Regions from separate parts of the Streptomyces aquilus genome, predicted to be linked through region 1. Evidence: riboswitches for the same ligand, from Rfam matches in the RefSeq annotation. Region 1 holds a riboswitch; each other region holds the start of a gene.
What was found. A riboswitch is a leader RNA that binds a small molecule or an ion and turns the genes downstream of it on or off. The one in region 1 is predicted to bind S-adenosylmethionine.

Region 1 (7,031 bases):
GTTCACCGGCTTCACCGGTTACTCGCTCCCGGACGACCTGCTCTCCGGCACCGGTGTCCGCTTCATGGAGGGCGCGATCCTGTCCGTGCCGATCGTCGGCACGTACCTGTCGTTCTTCCTCTTCGGCGGCGAGTTCCCGGGCGGCGACTTCGTGGCCCGCTTCTACTCGATCCACATCCTGCTGCTGCCGGGCATCATGCTCGGCCTCGTGGTGGCCCACCTGATCCTGGTCTTCTACCACAAGCACACGCAGTACGCGGGCCCCGGCAAGAACAACAACAACGTCGTCGGCATGCCGCTGCTGCCGGTCTACACGGCCAAGGCCGGAGGCTTCTTCTTCCTGGTCTTCGGTGTCATCGCGGTCATCGCGGCCATCGCCTCGATCAACCCGATCTGGTCCATGGGCCCGTACCGTCCGGACCAGGTGTCCACGGGCGCCCAGCCCGACTGGTACATGGGCTTCTCCGAGGGCCTGATCCGTGTCATGCCGGGCTGGGAGATCAACTTCTGGGGTCACACGCTCGTCCTGGGCGTCTTCGTCCCGCTGGTGATCTTCCCGCTGGTCCTGGTCGCGATCGCGGTCTACCCGTTCATCGAGGCCTGGGTCACCGGCGACCGGCGCGAGCACCACATCCTGGACCGCCCGCGCAACGCCCCGACCCGTACGGCCTTCGGCGTCGCGTGGATCACCTGGTACATGGTGCTGCTCGTCGGTGGTGGAAACGACCTGTGGGCCACCCACTTCCACCTGTCGATCAACTCGATCACCTGGTTCGTCCGCATCGCGTTCTTCGTCGGTCCGGTCATCGCGTTCATCATCACCAAGCGGATCTGCCTCGGCCTCCAGCGCCGCGACAAGGACAAGGTGCTGCACGGCCGCGAGTCCGGCATCATCAAGCGCCTGCCGCACGGTGAGTTCATCGAGGTGCACGAGCCGCTCAGCCAGGACGCGCTGCACACGCTCACGGCGCACGAGCAGTACAAGCCGGCCGAGATCGGCCCGACGGTCGACGAGAACGGCGTCGAGCGCAAGGTGAAGGGCTCCGAGAAGCTGCGCGCCAAGCTCAGCGAGGCGTACTTCGGCGAGGAGTCGCAGATCGCCAAGCCCACCGTCGAGGAGTACAAGGAGATCACGAGCGGCCACGGCCACCACTGATCGCTGCGCTCGCCACGCGCGCTGGAAGGGCCCCCGTCCGGTCTTCGGACGGGGGCCCTTCTGCGTGTCCTGAGCTGGATAGGGTGGGGTCAAACATCTGTTGAAGCAGGTCTCACGACACCCAGGAGCGGCCGTATGAGCGCTGTGACCCCCGCTGGAGGCGACACCGCGGCGGGCCGTTCCTGGCCCGAGGTGCTGAACGCCCTGCTGTACGGGCAGGACCAGAGCGCCGACGCCACCGCCTGGGCGATGGACAAGATCATGCGCGGCGAGGCGACCGACGCGCAGATCGCCGGGTTCGTGGTGGCCCTGCGCGCCAAGGGGGAGACGGTCGAGGAGATCACCGGCCTCGTCCGGGCGATGTACGAGCACGCCAACCTGATCGAGGTGTCCGGGCGGACCGTCGACATCGTCGGCACCGGCGGCGACGGCGCGAAGACGGTGAACATCTCCACGATGTCCTCCCTCGTCGTGGCCGGCACCGGCGCGAAGGTCGTCAAGCACGGCAACCGCGCGGCCTCGTCGGCATCGGGCTCCTCGGACGTCCTGGAGAAGCTGGGCGTCAACCTCGACCTCACGCCCAAGCGGGTGGCCGAGGTCGCCGAGGAGGCCGGCATCACCTTCTGCTTCGCCATCAAGTTCCACCCGGCGCTGCGTCACGCGGGCGCCGCCCGCGGCCAGTTGGGCATCCGCACGGTGTTCAACGCCCTCGGCCCGCTGACCAACCCGGCGAAGGTCAAGGCGCAGGCGGTGGGCGTCGCCGACCCGCTGATGGCGCCGATCGTCGCCGGGGTGTTCGCCGAGCGCGGCAACTCCTCCCTGGTGTTCCGCGGCGACGACGGCCTCGACGAGCTGACGACCACCGCCACCTCCCGGGTGTGGATCGTCCGCGACGGCAAGGTCACCGAGGAGGCCTTCGACCCGCGTGACGTCGGCCTCGAACTGGTGCCGGTGGAGGCGCTGCGAGGCGGGGACCCGGCGTTCAACGCGGAGGTCGCGCGCCGGCTGCTCGACGGTGAGACCGGCCCCGTCCGGGACGCGGTCCTGCTGAACTCGGCGGCCGCTCTGGTGGCCCTGGAGCCTGGCTCGGGGACGCTGGCGGAGCAGCTGCGGGCCGGCATGGACCAGGCCGCCGAGTCGATCGACTCGGGCGCCGCCAAGCAGGCCCTCGACCGCTGGGTGGCGGCCAGCAACCGGTAGTCGTGCCGATCGTCGTCCCGCGATCCGGACACGGGTTGCGGGCCGACGATCACATCGCGTACTTTCCTGTACCAGGTCATGAGTGACAGTCATGAGGCCCCGGCCGACTGTCCGGCAACCCTCCGTCCGTGGCGGGGTGCCCCGGGTGAAGACCAGGCCGTAGGCAGCGAGGTCTACGGCAAGCGCGGGCCCCTCTCGAATCCAGGGGTCCTGGTCGTTCGAGGGAGTCTTCCGTGAGCAAGCGAATGCGATAGGGCCGCAGAGCCCCGCCTCCGCGCACCCTTTTTCTCTTCTTCCGCATGCCAGCTTCTTCTGTATGCCTGCTTCGGCATGCCCTCTCACGGGAGTTCCCCATGTCTGTCTCCACCGCTGCCGCCGCCCAGACCATTTGTGCCCCCCTGCCCGTTCTGGGCCGTGATGTCACCGTCCCGCTCGTCACCGGTGGCGAGGTCACCTACGCCGCCCTCGACTACGCCGCCAGCGCGCCGGCCCTCCAGCGGGTGTGGGACGACGTGGCGGCGTACGCGCCCTACTACGGAAGCGTCCACCGCGGTGCCGGGTACCTCTCGCAGCTGTCGACCGACCTGTTCGAGAACGCCCGCAGGACCGTCGCCGAGTTCCTGGGCTGCCGCGAGGGCGACCAGGTCGTCTTCACCCGGTCCACCACCGACTCCCTCAACCTGCTCGCCGCCGCGCTGCCGGCCGACTGCCAGGTCTTCGTCTTCGAGACCGAGCACCACGCCTCCCTGCTGCCCTGGCGCGACGCCCGCGTCACCTACCTCGACGCGCCCCGCACCCACCAGCAGGCCGTGGAGACCCTGGAGAAAGCCCTCGCCGACCGCGACCCCTACGGCCCCGCCCTGGTCTGCGTGACCGGTGCCTCCAACGTCACCGGCGAGCTGTGGCCGGTGCGCGAACTGGCCGCCGCCGCCCATGCGCACGGCGCCCGGATCGTCCTCGACGCCGCCCAGCTCGCCCCGCACCACGCGGTGTCCGTCGCCGACCTCGACGTCGACTGGGTCGCCTTCTCCGGCCACAAGCTGTACGCCCCGTTCGGCTCCGGCGTCCTCGCGGGCCGCGCGGACTGGCTGGTTCAGGCTCAGCCGTATTTGGCCGGCGGCGGCGCCAGTCGCAAGGTCACCCGGCGCGAGGACGGCGGCGTGGACGTGGAGTGGCACGAGAGCGCGGCCCGCCACGAGGCCGGCTCCCCGAACGTCATCGGCGCCTACTCCATCGCCTCGGCCTGCAAGGCGCTCACCGAGGCCGGCTTCGACAGCCTGGTCGCCCGTGAGCAGTACCTGATCGAGAAGGTGCGGGAAGGCCTGGCGGACGTCCCCGAGGTCCGCATCCTCTCCCTCTTCGGCGACGACGCCCCGCGCGTCGGCGTGATCTCCTTCGTCGTCGAGGGCTGGAACAGCTCCCACTTCGCCGCCGCCCTCTCCGCCGAGTACGGCATCGGCGTCCGCGACGGCCTCTTCTGCGCCCACCCCCTCGTCCGCACCCTGCTCGGCAGCGACCCGCAGACCCAGGGCGAGTGCGGCGCCCCCGAGGCCGCGCCCGGCGAGAAGTCCCTCAACGCCATCCGCGTCAGCTTCGGCGCGGGCACGCCGGACGAGCACGTGGAGCGGTTCGTGACCGCCGTGCGCGAGCTGGTCAGCGACGGTGCGAAGTGGCGGTACCGGACCGAGGACGGGCGCTGCGTCCCGGCCGTCTGACCGGCTGACCTGCGCTTGCCGGTACGCTCCCCTACGGCGTTCGTACGACATACAGGGGGAAGCCGGAAGTGCAGGCGCTGCGCACGACGGATCCGCGCAGGGTCGGCCCGTACGAGGTACGAGGCCGGCTCGGCTCGGGCGGCATGGGCGAGGTCTACCTCGCCGAGTCACGGACCGGGCTGCGGCTGGCGGTGAAGGTCGTCAGGGCCGAGTACGCCCAGGACCGCACCTTCCGGGCCCGGTTCCGGCAGGAGGTGCGGGCCGCGCAGACCGTCGGCGGGGCGGGCACGTACACCGCACGGGTCGTGGACGCCGACCCCGAGGGCGAGCGCCCCTGGATGGCGACGGAGTTCGTGGAGGGACCGAACCTGCGGGACGCGGTCCTGGACGGCGGACCGCTGCCCGAGCCTGCGGTCCGGGTGCTGGGGGCCGCGCTCGGGGAGGCGCTGGGCGCGATCCACGCCCGTGGCATGGTCCACCGGGACCTGAAGCCCTCCAACATCCTGCTGGCGCCGGACGGCCCCAGGGTCATCGACTTCGGGATCGTCCGGGCCCTCGAAGCGACGGCGATGACCCGCACCGGCGCGATCGTGGGCTCGGTCGGCTATGTCTCGCCCGAGCAGATCCGCAACGGCGGCAAGGTCGGACCGTCGAGCGACGTGTTCTCCCTGGGGGCCGTCCTCGCCTACGCGGCGAGCGGCCGCGAGCCCTTCGGCGAGGGGCAGGACTCGGTGATCCTGCTGCGCATCCTGACCCGGGACTTCGACCTGACGGGCGTACCGAGGGAACTGCTGCCGCTGGTGGAGGCCTGCCTCCGGGAGGAGCCGGGGCAGCGGCCGATGCCGGCGGACGTCGTGGCGGCCGTGGGGGGTTCCCCGCGCGGCGGTCTGCGTCCGGGCTGGTACACCGCTGCGGGGCCGGGCCCCGAGGCGTCTCAGGGGACCGAGATCTGGCTTCCGGAGCGGGAGTCGGGGGAGCGGGAGAGCCGGGTCGAGTATGTGGCGCCGGTGGCGGAGACGCCTGACGTGGCGCCGCCCGAGGTGGAAGCCGCGGATGGACGGCCGTCGCGGCGCGGGCTGCTGCGCCTCGCCGCGGGCGGGGTCGTGGTCGCCGGCGCCGGGGGAGCGGGCGCCTGGTGGTGGCTCGGGCAGTCGGAGACCGGGAGCTCGGGCGAGGGGAAGGGCGGGAGCGCGAAGGCGCCGGGGTCCGTCGCACGGAAGGCGTCCGTGAACTGGACGTACAAGGCCGGCGGCCCGCCGCACGTGGCCGGCGGTGCCGGCGGGGCGCTCTCCGTCGACGGCCGGACGCTGTACTTCGTGGGGGACGACGGGAACCTGCGGGCCTTGGGAAGCGACGGCAAGGAACGCTGGAAGGCGACCGTCTTCAAGGGGGCGTCCTTCGTCACCCGGCCGGTCTTCACGGCCGACGGGATCTTCGTCGCAGTGGTCAGCGACACCGAGCCCGAACCGGGCCGGCTCATCGCACTGAGCGCCGAGGGCGAGGTGATGTGGACGCGCGAGCTGCCGAGTCCGTTCTTCCAGCAGCCCGCGGTGTTCAGAGGCAACGTCGTCGTCGGTTCCTCGAAGCACACGATCGACGGGGCGGGGATCGTGCAGGCCTACGACGGCCGGGGCAAGGTGCGCTGGTACGCCGAGCTGGACGGTGCGCCGCACGAAGAGCTCGTCGTGGCCGGCGACGTCCTCTACGTGCCCTGCTACGACAACCACCTCTACGGCATCCGCGAGGGCGGCGCCACGCCGTTCGACGCCCCGCTGGACGGTGATGTCGGCCGGCCCGCCGTCAGCAGCGACACCGTGATCGTGAGCACCGGGAACCAGGCCGCCGAGTTGTTCGGGCTGGATCTGACGGGCCGCCTGAAGTGGCGGGAGCCGGACCTCGCCGGTTCCTACGTCCCGGCGAACGCGGACTCCTTCGCCTTCCTGGGGGTGACCGACACGGGGGCGGCGCTCAAGGCGATCACGGCGCGCGGCGACGTGGTCTGGACGTACGGCGGGGGCGGGGCCTTCTCCGACCCGGTGCTGGTGGACTCCACGGTCTACGTACGCACCGACACCGAGGTCCACGCCCTCGACCTGCGGGGCGAGCTGCTCTGGAAGGCGACGGTGGGCCCCGACCCGGGCGTCCTGCTGACCCCCCTCGTCCACGGCCGCCGTGTCTACGCCGGCACGAACAAGGGCATTGCCGCCCTCGACGTCACCGTCTAGTTGTCGAGCCCGATCGCGAACGCCGCCTCCAGGTCGTGCTGGGAGTACGTGCGGAAGGCGACGTGGGTGTCCGTGGCCTCGACGCCCGGGATCTTGCTGATGCTGCCGGGGATGACCTCGGCGAGGTCCTCGTGCTGCCGGACGCGGACCATGGCGATCAGGTCGTAGGTGCCGGTGACGGAGAAGACCTCGCTCACGGAGTCCAGCGCCGCGATCGACTCGGCGATCTCGGGGATCCGGTCCACGCTGGTCTTGATGAGGACGATCGCGGTGATCACGGCTGGTTCTCTCCCTCGGGGGCCGGAGCTGGGGCGGGCTTCACTCTAGTCGCAGGGGGGAATCGCACCCACGCGAAGGCGAAGCCCAGGCCGAAGCCCACCAGGTGCGCCAGATACGCCACCCCGGGCCCGTTCGGCGCCCGGCCCGCCGCCAGCCATTGCAGGGCCGCCCAGAACGGCAGCACCACCCAGGCCGGGAAGCGCAGCGGGAGGAAGAAGAGGAACGGCAGCAGGCTTGTCACCCTGGCCCCGGGGAACAGGTAGAGAAACGCTCCGAGCACGGCTGAGATCGCCCCGGAGGCGCCCACCAGCGACTGGTCGGAGTCGGAGTTCGCCGCCGCGTAGCCCAGCAGCGCCAGATAGCCGCAGCCGACGTAGAACAGCGTGAACTGGACGCGGCCCATCCGTTCCTCGGTCAGCACTCCGAAGACATAGAGGAAGAGCATGTTGCCGAGGA
Region 2 (7,031 bases), 1.9 Mb from region 1:
AGCGCGGAGTAGGGCGTGTCAGTGGTGGGGGCTACGGTCGTCGACATGAACGACCTGGCCCCCCGAGAACAGGCCATCCTCGCGTTGGAACGCCGCGGCTTCGCCGGCCCCGGCGCGAAGGAACGCGCGATACGCGAGGAACTGGGCCTGGCCCCGGTCCGCTACTACCAGCTGCTGAACGCCCTGCTGGACGACCCACGCGCCCTGGCCCACGACCCGGTGACGGTGAACCGCCTACGCCGGGTACGAGAGGCGCGCAGGTCGGAGAGGTGAGGGGCGTCGCCTCGCAACGCCGGTCCAGGCCATCTCAGCCCGTCCGGAAAGGCGTGCGATCCGCCCACGTGGATATGGTCCCCCTATGGGCAGCCACAAGGACTTCACCGACGACTCCCTGCCGACCCCGGTGACCCCGGCCGGGCGGGACGGGCTCGCCGCAATCCTCGCGCACCCCGCGAAAACCATCGTCGCGCTCGACTTCGACGGCACCCTCGCCCCGATCGTCGCCGACCCGGAGCAGGCGCGGGCCCACCCCGACGCCGTGCCCGCGCTCGCCGCCCTCGCGCCGAAGATCGCCGCGGTCGCCGTCGTCACCGGCAGGCCCCCCGGAGTCGCCGTACGCCTCGGCGGCTTCGCCGGTGTCCCCGGCCTCGAACATCTCGTCGTCCTCGGCCACTACGGCGCCGAGCGCTGGGACGCGGTCACCGGCGAGGTCACCGCGCCCGCCCCGCACCCCGGTGTCGCCGCGGTCCGCGCGGAGCTGCCCGGCTTCCTCGACGGCATCGGTGCCTGGCAGGGCACCTGGATCGAGGAGAAGGGGCGGGCCGTCGCGGTCCACACGCGCAGGGCCGAGGACCCGCAGGCCGCCTTCGACGCACTGCGCGCCCCGCTCACCGACCTCGCCACCCGGCACGGCCTGATCGTCGAACCCGGCCGCCTCGTCCTGGAACTCCGCCCGCCCGGCATGGACAAGGGCCGGGCCCTGACGGACTACGTCCGCGAACTGGGCGCCGAGGCCGTCCTGTACGCCGGCGACGACCTCGGGGACCTCCCGGCCTTCGCCGCGGTGGAGAAACTCCGCTCCGACGGCGTTCCGGGCCTCCTCGTGTGCAGCACGGGCAGCGAGGAGGTGGCCGACCTGAAGGAACGGGCGGATCTGGTGGTGAACGGCCCGGCGGGATTGGTACGGCTGCTGGGGCAACTGGCGGGGACGCTTCCTCAGCCCCCCAACGCCGCCAGCTGATCAAGGAACCATTGCGCGGGCGGCAACGCGGTAGCGGCGGCAGCCAGCCGCTTCGTGCGTTCCGCCCGCTCGCCCGGCGCCATCGTCAGCGCCTCGTGCAGCGCGTCGGCGGTGCCGATCACGTCGTACGGGTTCACCACGATCGCGTCGTCGCCCAGCTCCTCGTACGCCCCCGCCTCCCGCGACAGCACCAGCGCGCACCCCTCGTCGGAGACGACCGGCACCTCCTTCGCGACGAGGTTCATGCCGTCGCGGATGGGGTTGACGAGCGCCACGTCGGCGAGCCGGTAGGCGGCGAGGGAGCGGGCGAAGTCGTCCTTGACGTGCAGCACCACCGGGGTCCAGCCCGGCGTGCCGTACGTCGAGTTGATCTCGTCGGCCAGGCGCTGCACCTCGGCGGTGTAGTCCCGGTAGACGGCCAGGTCCTGCCGGGACGGGTAGGCGAACGCCACGTGCACGACCCGCTCCCGCCACTCGGGCCGGGTCTGAAGCAGATGCTCGTAGGCGCGCAGCCCCCGCACGATGTTCTTCGACAGCTCGGTCCGGTCGACCCGGACGATCGCCCGGCGCCCCTCGCCGATCTCCGCCTTCAGCGCGGTCATCCGCTCGGCCACGTCCGCCTCGTGCGAGCGCTCGCGCAGGAAGTCCGCGTCCGCGCCGAGCCCGTGCACCCCGATCCGGGTGTCGCCGAGCCCGCCGGTGATCTCCGCCGCGCACGCCTCGAACGCCGACGCCCAGCGCCGGGTCAGGAACCCCAGCCGGTCGGCGCCCAGCATGCCCCGCAGCACCTGCTCGGCCACGTCGTCCGGCAGCATCCGGAAGTACTCCGGCGGCGCCCACGGCGTGTGCGAGAAGTGCCCGATCCGCAGGTCGGGGCGGAGCGCGCGGAGCATGCCCGGCACCAGGGTGAGGTGGTAGTCCTGCACGACGACCGCCGCACCCCGCGCCGCCTCCTGCGCGAGCGCCTCGGCGAAGGCGCGGTTGTACGTCTCGTACGACGCCCACTGGCGCCGGAACTCCGCGTCGAAGACCGGCTCCAGCGGGGTCTGGTACAGCATGTGGTGGACGAACCACAGGACCGAGTTGGCGATGCCGTTGTACGCGTCCGCGTGCACGTCGGCCGGGATGTCGAGCATCCGCACCCCGGCCTCGCCCACCCCGCGCCGCACGGCCTCGCGGTCGCCGTCGCTCAGCGCCGAGCACACCCACAGCGCGTCCGCGTCCGACCCGATCGCCGACAGCCCCGAGACCAGCCCACCGCCGCCGCGCCGCGCGGACAGCGTGCCGTCCGCCTGGACGTCGTACGAGACCGGTCCCCGGTTGGAGGCCACCAGGACCCGCGCAGCACCGAACGTTGAAGCGATACGAGCCATACGGATCAACCTAGCCCGGCCACGGATTGCTCAAACGTTCGTCCGGTTCCCCGGGGTACCGGTCCGGCGGGGTCAGGCCACCTTTCGTTCCGCGTACTCCGCGATGTCCGCCATCGGCGGGCGTTCCTCCGTGTCCACGGAGTAGGTGCGCGGTTCGAAACCGGTCTCGCCCCGCTCGAACTGGGTGAGGGCGGGGCGGATCAGATGGCCGCGGGCCAGGCGGAGCTGGGCCGTGCGGTAGATCGCGGCGGACATCCGGCCGAGGGCCTGGCCGTCCTGGTGGCGGTGCTTGCGGACGCCCACGTCGACCTGGGCGAGCGCGTCGAGGCCGACCAGGTGCAGGGCGTCGACCAGCATGCCGAGCTCGACGCCGTAGCCGACGGGGAACGGCAGCTGTTCCAGCAGCGAGCGGCGGGCCGCGTACTCGCCGCCCAGGGGCTGCACGAAGCCCGCCAGCTGCGGCCAGTGCATGTTGAGCAGCGGGCGGGCCATCAGCTCGGTCACCCGGCCGCCCTGGCCCGCCGCGCCGCCCAGCGGGCGGTCGTACATGGCCTTGACCAGGTCGACCTCGGGCTCGGTCAGCAGCGGGCCGACGATCCCGGTGACGAAGTCGGAGGAGAACTCCTTCAGGTCGGCGTCGATGAAACAGACGATGTCACCGCTGGTCACCAGCAGCGACCGCCACAGCACCTCGCCCTTGCCGGGCACGGTGGGGATACGGGGCAGGATCTCGTCGCGGTGCACCACCGTGGCCCCGGCCGCGGCCGCCACCTGCGACGTCCGGTCGGTCGACCCGGAGTCGACGACGACGATCTCGTCGACGAGCGGGACCTGCTGCATCAAGTCGTGGCGGATGATCGCGACGATGTCGCCGACCGTCTCCTCCTCGTTGAGCGCGGGCAGCACGACGCTCACCGACTGTTTCGTGCGTTGCTTGGCAGCCAGGATCTGGTGGAGCGGGCGATCGGTCACCGACCAGGAGCGGGTGGTCAGCCAGCGCTCGACTTCGTTCAGCACAGTGCGCGGCTCCTCTGCGTTCTTTCGGCGAGCTGGACCCCGTCTGTGATCCATCTCGCGGTTCGGACGACTATCTCAACTGTCCTGGTCGTCGGTTACAGTCTTGAACAACGCGGATGACCATCGCATGTCCTGGCTCGTCCGATGTTCACAACTTCATACCGCTCATCCAGAGGGGCAGAGGGATACGGCCCGATGAAGCCCCGGCAACCCTCCAGCCGGTCTCGTAGCGATCAGTATCGATCGCACCGCGAGGCTCCCGGCTAGGGAAGGTGCCAAATCCGTCTCACGGCGAGATGCGTCGTGAGGAAGATGAGGAGAAAGGGCCTCGCCTCTCATGGCTGCGCAGACTGTTGCAAGCACCACCGATTCCGCCTCCACCAGCGTAGACCTCGGTCCCGCCGCGGCGCTCAGCTGCCGTGAATGCGGCCACCGGGTGCCGCTCGGCCCGGTCTTCGCGTGCGAGGAGTGTTTCGGCCCGCTCGAGATCGCCTACGACTTCTCCGCCTACGACGCCGAGGAGCTCCGCAAGCAGATCGAGGCGGGACCCGCGAACATCTGGCGCTACGCACCGCTGCTGCCCGTCCCCGCGGACGTGGCCGGCAAGCCCAACATCAACCCCGGCTGGACCAAGCTCGTCCAGGCCGACAACCTCGCCCGCGAACTGGGTGTCGAGGCCGGCAAGCTCTTCGTGAAGGACGACTCCGGCAACCCGACGCACTCCTTCAAGGACCGGGTCGTCGCCCAGGCCATCGAGGCCGCCCGCGTCTTCGGCTTCACCACGCTCTCCTGCTCCTCCACCGGCAACCTCGCGGGTGCCGTCGGCGCCGCCGCCGCCCGCGCCGGCTTCCGCTCCTGCGTGTTCATCCCGCACGACCTGGAGCAGGGCAAGGTCGTCATGGCCGCTGTATACGGCGGTGAGCTCGTCGGCATCGAGGGCAATTACGACGACGTGAACCGCTTCTGCTCCGAGCTGATCGGCGACCCGGCCGGCGAGGGCTGGGGCTTCGTCAACGTCAACCTGCGGCCGTACTACGCGGAGGGGTCCAAGACCCTGGCGTACGAGATCTGCGAGCAGCTCGGCTGGCGGCTCCCGGACCAGCTGGTCGTCCCGATCGCCTCCGGCTCGCAGCTCACGAAGATCGACAAGGGGCTCCAGGAGCTGATCAAGCTCGGGCTGGTCGAGGACAAGCCGTACAAGATCTTCGGCGCCCAGGCGGAGGGCTGCTCGCCGGTGTCCGTCGCCTACAAGGCGGGCCACGACGTCGTCCGTCCCCAGAAGCCGAACACCATCGCCAAGTCCCTCGCCATCGGCAACCCGGCCGACGGCCCCTACGTCCTCGACATCGCGCGCCGCACGGGCGGTGCCGTGGAGGACGTCAACGACGAGCAGATCGTCGACGCGATCAAGCTGCTGGCCCGCACGGAGGGCATCTTCGCGGAGACCGCCGGTGGTGTGACCGTGGGCGTGACTCGAAAGCTGATCGAGAACGGGTTGCTGGATCCGACGTTGACGACCGTTGTGCTGAACACGGGCGATGGGCTGAAGACGCTGGATGCGGTGGCGGGTACGGGGCTTACCGCGACCATCCGCCCCAACCTCGATTCGTTCCGTGAGGCCGGCCTCGCATAACCGTTTTCGTCTGCGGGCCGGTGGGGGCTGGTCGCGCAGTTCCCCCCGCCCCTAGGTGTGTCACCCTGACCGGAGGTTCCAACGTGAGCGTCACCGTCCGCATCCCCACCATCCTGCGCACCTACACCGGCGGGCAGGCCGAGGTCGCCGCCGAGGGTGCCACCCTCGCCGACGTCATCGCCGACCTGGAGAAGAACCACACGGGCATCGCCGCCCGCGTCCTCGACGACCAGGGCAAGCTGCGCCGCTTCGTCAACGTGTACGTCAACGACGACGACGTCCGCTTCGAGCAGGGCCTGGAGACCGCCACCCCGGACGGCGCGGGCGTCTCGATCATCCCGGCCGTCGCCGGCGGCTGACCGAATGACCGAACATTACCTTCGGTAACGCTCATTACCGAGAGTTCATTGAATTGCCCCCTCCGTGAGAGAAGCGGAGGGGGCAATTCTCTATGGTTGAGCGCGGTACAGTTGGGGAACCTGCTGCGCCTTCCATGCCACACGCATATGAGTACCTGCTCCACTTGCGTCGAGAAGTAGCCAAAGTGTGCGGTTCTTTTGCGAGTTTTGTGCCTTTTATGGGGCCCGACTTGCCCTGAGTTCGGGTGAATTCTCACTACATTCCGGACCCCGCACGTCCAGAATTCTCGTCCGATTGACCTGTTGCAGACGGCAGTTGGACAGATACATTCAGCCGCGGTCGACGCGTTCCGGCGCACGCCCCCAATCCGTGGGGGGTGAGGTCTGACCCGGATCCGCGAAGTGTGGATCTGTGCAAGGGCCAGTAATAGGGGAGTTAGGCATGGCTCAGGGCACCGTCAAGTGGTTCAACGCGGAGAAGGGGTACGGCTTCATCGCGGTCGACGGTGGTGCGGATGTTTTCGTCCACTACAGCGCGATCCAGATGGACGGGTACCGCACCCTGGAAGAGGGCCAGCGGGTGGAGTTCGAGATCTCGCAGGGCCAGAAGGGCCCGCAGGCCGACATGGTTCGCGTCACCGCCTGATCGCGCGACCGACCAAACCGCAAGCGACGTCTTCTGTTGAAGGGCTCGTACCTCGCGAGGGGTACGGGCCCTTCGGCCTGTCCGGGGCGGGTCGAGGGCTGGTGGCGGGGCCGCCCGATCCCCGGGAGGCGCTTGCACTCGCAGGGGCCGAGTGCTAATCATTGGCGTTAGCACTCTGAAGGTGAGAGTGACAAAGAAGGACCGGGTCGGTGAGGCCCGCAGGCCAGGTGGGGCAAGGAACCACGAGGTGTGCGAGCCGTCCGTCGCGGGCGCGGGCGCGGTCCGAAGGAATCACCCCCAGTCCTGGAGGGACCACTTCACATGGCCAAGATCATCGCGTTCGACGAGGAGGCGCGGCGCGGCCTCGAGCGCGGCATGAACCAGCTCGCGGACGCCGTCAAGGTGACGCTCGGCCCCAAGGGTCGCAACGTCGTCCTCGAGAAGAAGTGGGGCGCCCCCACGATCACCAACGATGGTGTGTCCATCGCCAAGGAGATCGAGCTCGAGGACCCGTACGAGAAGATCGGCGCCGAGCTGGTCAAGGAAGTCGCGAAGAAGACCGACGACGTAGCCGGTGACGGCACGACGACCGCGACCGTCCTGGCCCAGGCCCTGGTGCGCGAGGGTCTGCGCAACGTGGCCGCCGGTGCCAACCCGATGGCTCTCAAGCGCGGTATCGAGAAGGCCGTCGAGGCCGTCTCCGGTGCCCTCCTTGAGCAGGCGAAGGATGTCGAGACCAAGGAGCAGATCGCTTCCACGGCCT
Region 3 (7,031 bases), 6.5 Mb from region 1:
GTGTTCCAGCGTGGCGGCGCGGGCTCAGGGGCCGTCGCGGAGGGGATGCCGGGCGGTTCACGGCGGGGGCGGGCTGCGGAAGCGCGGACCGAAATCGTCCGGCTCAACCAGGCAGCGCCGACCACGGACGACCCGAAATCGCATGCGATCCACACCCAGCCATGCTGGGATCAGTCGCTATGAATGATCATTTCCTCGATCAAGCCGACTTGCCGGACAGGATGGAACGGAATCTGGCAGAACACGCCTGTCACCTGCACCGGGGCATGACCGGTGCGACCGTCACTGAGGTTGATGACCTGCTGATCGCCGACAGCGGCCTGGATGACGACACGTTCAACATCGTTGCCGCGGCCCGCTTCACCGCCGTCGACGCTTCGACACGTATCACCGAAACCACCGAGGCGCTGACCCGCACCGGCCGCCCCTTCTCCTGGTGGGTGGGGCCCGCCTCGACACCCACGGACCTCACCACCCGCCTGACGGCCGCAGGCCTGCCGCCTTCCGAACGCGAGACGGCGATGTGGGCCGAACTGAACGACACCCCCCTCCCGTCTCCTGCCACCCGGAGCCTGGACATCCAGAGGGTGACCACGCCCGAGCAGCTCGCCGACTACGCCACGGTCGTGGCCGCGAACTGGGATCCGCCCGCCGCCACCGTCCGCCGCTTCTTCGCCCAGGCCGCCCCTCAAGCACTGGCCGCGCACTGCCCCGCCCACTATCTGGTCGGCTACGTGGACCGCCGTCCGGTCTGTTCCGCCGAGGTGTTCCACCATGCGGGAGTCGCAGGTGTCTACAACATCTGCACCCTGGCCACCCACCGCCGCCGGGGCTACGGCGGAGCCATGACGCTCGCGGCACTGCGCGCGGCCCGCAACCGAGACCACCGCATCGCGGTCCTGCAAGCGTCAGCCGACGGCGAGCCCGTCTACCGCCGCCTGGGGTTCCGCCCCTGCGGCCAGTTCACCGAACACGCCATCACCCCCTGAACTGCCTCCATTCCACCGCACCGGCCGTCCCGGACCTGGCGCCCCTGATCAGCACTACCGGCGGCTTGTCCTCACCCTTACGTCGTGAGCGTCCTGCTGAAGTGGGTGACCGGGCGCTCAAGGCGTTCGCCGTCGACGGTGATGTCGACCGCCTCGTTGTAGAAGGCCAGCAGCCCTTGGACGGCGCCGACCGCCGGCAGGGGTTCCGGGTAGCTCCAGACGAGGTTCGGCGGGATGTCCGTCCCGCCCTGCCATGACCAGTACTCGGCGGTCCCCTTGTAGGGACAGCCGGAGTGGTGCTCGGTGGCGGTCAGCAGGTCGAGGCGGACGTCCTCGCGCGGGATGTAGTAGCGCGTGGGCAGACCGGTCTCGAAGAGCAGCACGGGGCGGTGGGTGTCCGCGACGACCGTGCCGTCGATCTCGACCACGACGTGGCGGCTGCTCGGGACGGCGTCCACGCGTTTGTGCGGGTCGCGGGGGTGGATGAAGATCTCTTCCTCCTCCTCGTACCAGTGGTCGAGGCCCCGGCCGACGCGCCGGAACCACTCGAAGGCGATGTGGTCGGCGAGGTCGGCGGCCGGGAAGGTCCAGGCGGCGTTCTCCAGCAGGTCGCCGCCGACGTCGAGGTCGTAGAAGATCCGTGAGCCGGTGTGCGTGCCGGTCGGAGGGTTCTTCGCGGGGCGGAGCAGGTCCTCGCGGACCTCGGTGCGCGGGAAGGCGTACAGCGGGACGGGGACGCCCGGCTCCCAGACCAGGACGGGGTGCCGGCTGTCGACGACCGTCACCTCGCCCTTGCGGCCGCGGACCCAGCGCTCGCTGGGCTCCCACAGGAGGCCTTCCGGGGTGGTCCGCACGGCCTGTGCGGTGGGGAACGTGGTCATGAGCGGCTCTCCTCCTGCTGACTCACGCGGTGACTTCCACGACGTAGGAGCGGGTCTCGCGCCAGGCCGCGAGCTGCTCGGGGCGGCCGAGCACGCGCAGGTACTCCTCCTCGACGGTACCGCCGGCTCGCTCCCTCACGGAGACGGGACCGAAGGCGGAGCCGTCCGGGTCGGCGACCTCGGGCAGCGGTGCGACCACCGTGTCCAGGCCCGGGAACACGGCGCTTCACCCAGATCAAGAACGCGGGTGGCCTGCCCCGCAGAGCTGACATGAAGCTGTCACACACGGACCGGAATACGGCTTCGCCGAGCAGCTGTTCTGCCAGGCATGACCTTAGGAGTGGCACTCAACGCGTCCGACGCGCCGAACCAGGTCGACGCCACCGTGGAACTGGCGCGCGAGGCCGCGGCTGCCGGCCTGCGGTCGGCCTGGTTCGGGCAGACCTTCGGCGCGGACTCACCGCAACTCGCGGCGATCGTCGGGCGGGAGGTACCCGGACTGCAAGTGGGCACCTCGGCGATCCCCGTCTTCGGCCGGCATCCGCTGCTGGTCTCCAGCCAGGCCCAGACCGCCCAGGCCGCCACGCACGGCCGCTACCACCTCGGTCTCGCCCTGGGCACGAAGCTGCTGACGGAGGGCGCCTTCGGCGTGCCCTTCGAGCGTCCCATCGCCCGCCTGCGTGAATTCCTCACCGCCCTACGGCAGTTGACCGAGTCCGGCACGGCGGACTTCCATGGTGAACTACTCACCGCCACCACGCCGATCCCGGCACGCGTACCCGGCGCCGAGAACGGCGTCCCCGTGCTGGTCGCCGCGATGGGTCCGCAGGCACTGCGCGTCAGCGGTGAGTTGGCGGACGGGATCTTGCCCTACCTTGCGGGACCACGCGCCCTGGCGGAGCACATCGTTCCCGCCGTGACCGCCGCGGCCGAGGCCGCCGGTCGTCCCGCGCCCCGGATCGTGGCTCTGGTGCCCGGCGTGGTCACGGACGATGTGGACGCGGTGCGGGCGCGGGCCACGGAGAACCTGGCGTTCTACGAGCAGATCCCGTCCTACGCACGCGTCATCGAACTCTCCGGCGGTCGGCGGGCCGCCGACCTGGCCGTGATCGGCGGAGAGAAGGAGGTCGAAGCCGAGGTACGGCGTTACCGCGACGCCGGCGCCACCGAGGTCGTGTTCTCGGGCACCGAGCTGGCCGGAGAAGAGGACCGCCGACGCACCTGGGCACTCCTCGGCGAACTGGCCCATTGAGGGTGCTGGACGGGCAGCCGTGCGGGGGGCGAGCCCTTGGTGAAGCCGACCGACTCTCCGGACGGTCGGCTTCGATTTGCCTGGCTTCGTGATCCCGAGGGCCACCGTGTGAAGTTCGTGCAGGAACGCGGCTGATCCCTGCCCCGAGCAGCGATCAGGCAGGGGTCGTCCCGGTTGCGGCATTGACGTACGACAAACCCGCTCCGTACGATCACGAACGGCATTGAGTGTCAGCGTCAAGCCCTGGCTCGCTGACCGGCAACCCTCCCGCGCGGTGGGGTGCTCCAGGTGAAAGCCCGGCGGGATCACCGACGATCCCCGCAAGCGCGTGGCCCCTTGAGCGGGGCCGGAGACGGGGAGGACCGGCATGCGGTGTCACAGCGATGACCTCAGTGCCTCCTTCGCCGTGGCCGTGGTGTTCTCCCGGCTCTCGCGCCGCCGGCACATCGATCTGAAGCGTTCGACCAGCTGCCTGTGTCAGGTCTGACGGTCATTCCTGCCGCTGGTCGACGTCCGGCGCCGGTCGTCGCCGCGTTCCTCTCCGTCTGATCCCGCTCTTCTGCCGGATCCCCCTTTTTCCCGTTGATCTCTGCCTGCCCAGCGCTCCCCCGTCACCGGCACCGCGTCGGCGGGGGCCGCACTCCCCTGCACGCCCGTGCCCCGTAGGGCACCCCCGTGCCTGGTGACACCCATGAGGAGAACCACCCCGTGACAGCATTTCCGGATACCAGAACCTCCCGATGGGCGGCGCTGACCGCCCTTCTCACGACCGGCGTGCTGCTGACCGCCTGCGGATCCGGCTCCGACGGGGGCGGCTCCGGCAACGACAGCGGCACGCCGAAGTCCGGCGGCACCCTGACCTTCGCGGTCGGTTCGGATGCGGGCTGCGTGGACCCGCAGCAGGTCGGCAGCAACGAGAGCATCTACTCGGTACGCCAGACCGTGGACTCCCTGACCGACCAGGACCCCGAGACCGGCAAGATCGTGCCGTGGCTGGCCAAGAGCTGGGACATCAACTCCGACGCCACCCAGTTCACGTTCCATCTGCGCCCGGGTGTCACCTTCAGCGACGGCTCCGAGCTGACCGCGCAGGTCGTCAAGGACAACTTCGACGCGGTGCCGAAGCTCGGCGCCCTGGGCGTCCTCGCCCAGGGTTATCTGAGCAGCGTCAAGAGCACCACCGCGGTGGACCCGCTCACCGTCAAGGTGACCTTCAAGGAGCCCAACGCCCAGTTCCTCCAGGCGACTTCGACGCACTCGCTGGGCATCGAGTCGTCGGCGAGCGTGCGGAAGACCCCGCAGCAGAAGTGCAGTGACGGTGTCATCGGGTCCGGGCCGTTCGTGCTGAAGCAGTACGTGCAGAACCAGTCGATCACGCTGGCCAAGCGCACCGGGTACGACTGGGGCTCCTCGCTGTGGTCCAAGAAGGGTGAGGCCTACCTGGACAAGGTCGTGTTCAAGGTCGTGCCCGAGGCGGGGGTGCGGGCCGGCAGTCTCCAGTCCGGTCAGGTGGACGCGATCAGCAGCGTCGGCAAGGCCAACGAGGCGGCGCTCAAGGGCGGCCAGGTCACCCTCCTGCACCGGGCCAACCCGGGCGTGGTGTTCGGGCTGGGCGTCAACAACTCGCGGCCCGTCCTGAAGGACGTGAAGGTGCGTCAGGCGATCCTGGCCGCCCTCGACCGCAAGGAGGTCGCCGACACCGTGTTCCCGACCGGCACCAAGCCGGCGACCAGCGTCCTGGCGCACACCACGCCCGACTACACGGACCTCTCCGCGGATCTCGCCTTCGACGCGGCCAAGGCCACGTCCCTTCTGGACGAGGCGGGTTGGAAGGCGGGCAGTGACGGCATCCGGGCCAAGGGCGGCAAGAAGCTCAGCCTGGTCATCAGCTGGTTCCCCAACGCGGCCACCAACCAGCCCGCTCTGGAGCTCGTCCAGCAGCAGCTAAAGGCCGTCGGGATCGACGTGACGCTCAAGCAGGGCCAGGTCAGCCAGTTCGCCACCACCCTCCAGGGCGGCGACTTCGACCTGGTGTGGGGCAACGTGACCCGCGCCGACCCCGACATCCTGCGCAGCTCCTTCTCCAGCAAGCTGGCCAACTTCTACCGGCTGCCCGCCAGTTCGCTGGACACGGTGCTGGCCGGGCAGGCCGCGACCACCGACACGGCCCAGCGCAAGCAGCTGGTGGCCGAGGCGCAGCAGCTCATCGTGCGGAACGCGTACGACGTGCCCGTGGTGGAGCTTCAGACCCAGCTGGCCGTGACGAACAAGGTGCACGACCTCGCCTTCGACTCGGGCAGCCGCGTCCAGCTGCACGACACCTGGATCGGCTGACGCGTGCGCCGCTATGTGATCAAGCGTCTGGCGCAGGCGGTCGGGGTGCTGTGGGCGGCGTACACGGTGTCGTTCCTGGTGCTGGACTTCCTGCCCGGTGACCCGGTCACCGCGATGGCCGGTGCCGGGGTGGACTCGGGGGACGTCGACCCGGCCCGGCTGGCCGCGCTGCGGCACGAGTACGGCTTCGACCAGCCGATCCTGGCGCAGTACGCCGACTATCTGGGCAGGGCGGTGCGCGGGGACTTCGGCGACGCGGTCTCCACCGGCCGCCCGGTGACCTCCACGCTGGCCGACGCGCTGCCCCAGACCCTCCAACTGACCGGTGCCGCACTGCTGTTGGCGGTGCTGCTCGGCGGGGGTCTCGCGGTCGTGGCGACGTACACCTCGCAGCGGTGGCTGCGGCAGCTCCTGCTGTCGCTGCCCCCGCTGGGGGTGTCGGTCCCTACGTTCTGGGTGGGACTGCTGCTCGTGGAGGTGTTCTCCTTCCGGCTGCACTGGTTCCCGGCGTTCGGCAACGACGGGCTGCGAGGACTGGTGCTGCCCGCCCTGACGCTGGCGATCCCGACCGGCGCGCTGGTCGCCCAGGTGCTGGCCAAGAGCCTGCTCACCGCGCTGGACCAGGCGTACGTGGAGACCGCCCGGGCCAAGGGCGCCGGCCGGTGGCGGGTGCATCTGCGGCATGCGCTGCGCAACGCGTCCCTGCCCGCGCTGACGGTCGTCGGCCTGCTGGTGGGGCAGCTGATCGCCGGTTCGGTGGTCGTCGAGACGGTGTTCTCCCGCGACGGCCTCGGCCGGGTGACCGCGGCGGCGGTCACGGTGCAGGACATCCCGGTGGTCCAGGGGGTGGTGGTGTTCGGGGCGCTGATCTTCGTGGCGACGAACCTGCTCGTCGACCTGGTCTACCCGCTGCTCGACCCGCGGATCGTGGTGGCCTCGGACAGAAGGGCGAGTTTCGTATGAGTCAGAGCCTTGTCGACGACGTCGACGACCCGGCCGAGGCCGCCCTCGGCCTCGCCCGGCCGGTCGAGACGGGACCGGAACCGCCCTCGGTGCCGGGCCGCCGTGCGGGCATACGGCGGTTTCTGCTGCGCCGCCCCGGTCTGCCGCTGTCGGGAGCCGTCCTCGTCCTGGTGGTGCTGGCCTCTTTCTGGCCGGACCTGTTCACCTCGCAGGACCCGTTGAAGGGGGTGCCCTCCGAGAACTTCCGTGCCCCGAGCGGCAGTCACTGGTTCGGTACCGACGAACTGGGCCGGGATGTCTTCTCCCGTGTCGTCCATGGTGCCCAGCTCTCCCTCAAGGCGACGATCATCGCGGTCCTGGTCGCGTTCGTGGTCGGCGGGCTGCTGGGCGTGGTCGCCGGGTTCGTGGGCCGGTGGGTGGACGACGTGCTGATGCGGTTCGTCGACGTCCTCCTCTCCATCCCCGCGCTGTTCCTGTCCCTGGCCCTCGTCACCGCGCTCGGCTACGGGACGGTGAAGGTGGCCGTCGCGGTCGGCATCGCCAGCGTCGCCTCGTTCGCGCGGGTGGCGCGCGCCGAGGTGCTGCGGGTGCGGCAGGCGGTGTTCGTCGAGG

Region 2: it holds a riboswitch for S-adenosylmethionine, as region 1 does, so the genes downstream of both, thrC (threonine synthase) here and EJC51_RS14370 (aminotransferase class V-fold PLP-dependent enzyme) in region 1, are expected to answer to the same signal.
Region 3: it holds a riboswitch for S-adenosylmethionine, as region 1 does, so the genes downstream of both, EJC51_RS49450 (putative leader peptide) here and EJC51_RS14370 (aminotransferase class V-fold PLP-dependent enzyme) in region 1, are expected to answer to the same signal.

The regions. Positions count from the first base shown of each region.
Region 1 covers NZ_CP034463.1:3,108,252-3,115,282, reverse strand. The annotation lists gene qcrB (cytochrome bc1 complex cytochrome b subunit) at 1-1,156, shown strand, start outside; gene trpD (anthranilate phosphoribosyltransferase) at 1,292-2,356, shown strand; SAM riboswitch class IV at 2,431-2,547, shown strand; gene EJC51_RS14370 (aminotransferase class V-fold PLP-dependent enzyme) at 2,710-4,071, shown strand; gene EJC51_RS14365 (protein kinase domain-containing protein) at 4,140-6,296, shown strand; gene EJC51_RS14360 (Lrp/AsnC family transcriptional regulator) at 6,293-6,574, opposite strand; gene EJC51_RS14355 (rhomboid family intramembrane serine protease) at 6,571-7,031, opposite strand, start outside.
Region 2 covers NZ_CP034463.1:4,968,374-4,975,404, reverse strand. The annotation lists gene EJC51_RS22880 (ABC transporter substrate-binding protein) at 1-12, shown strand, start outside; gene EJC51_RS22875 (DUF3263 domain-containing protein) at 46-273, shown strand; gene otsB (trehalose-phosphatase) at 359-1,240, shown strand; gene EJC51_RS22865 (alpha,alpha-trehalose-phosphate synthase (UDP-forming)) at 1,216-2,604, opposite strand; gene EJC51_RS22860 (glucosyl-3-phosphoglycerate synthase) at 2,686-3,630, opposite strand; SAM riboswitch class I at 3,793-3,949, shown strand; gene thrC (threonine synthase) at 3,968-5,263, shown strand; gene EJC51_RS22850 (ubiquitin-like small modifier protein 1) at 5,347-5,622, shown strand; gene EJC51_RS22845 (cold-shock protein) at 6,065-6,268, shown strand; gene groL (chaperonin GroEL) at 6,590-7,031, shown strand, end outside.
Region 3 covers NZ_CP034463.1:9,584,327-9,591,357, reverse strand. The annotation lists gene EJC51_RS43990 (GNAT family N-acetyltransferase) at 222-989, shown strand; gene EJC51_RS43985 (DUF427 domain-containing protein) at 1,067-1,870, opposite strand; gene EJC51_RS43980 (hypothetical protein) at 1,893-2,090, opposite strand; gene EJC51_RS43975 (LLM class F420-dependent oxidoreductase) at 2,199-3,122, shown strand; SAM riboswitch class IV at 3,342-3,455, shown strand; gene EJC51_RS49450 (putative leader peptide) at 3,490-3,609, shown strand; gene EJC51_RS43970 (ABC transporter substrate-binding protein) at 3,831-5,456, shown strand; gene EJC51_RS43965 (ABC transporter permease) at 5,460-6,419, shown strand; gene EJC51_RS43960 (ABC transporter permease) at 6,416-7,031, shown strand, end outside.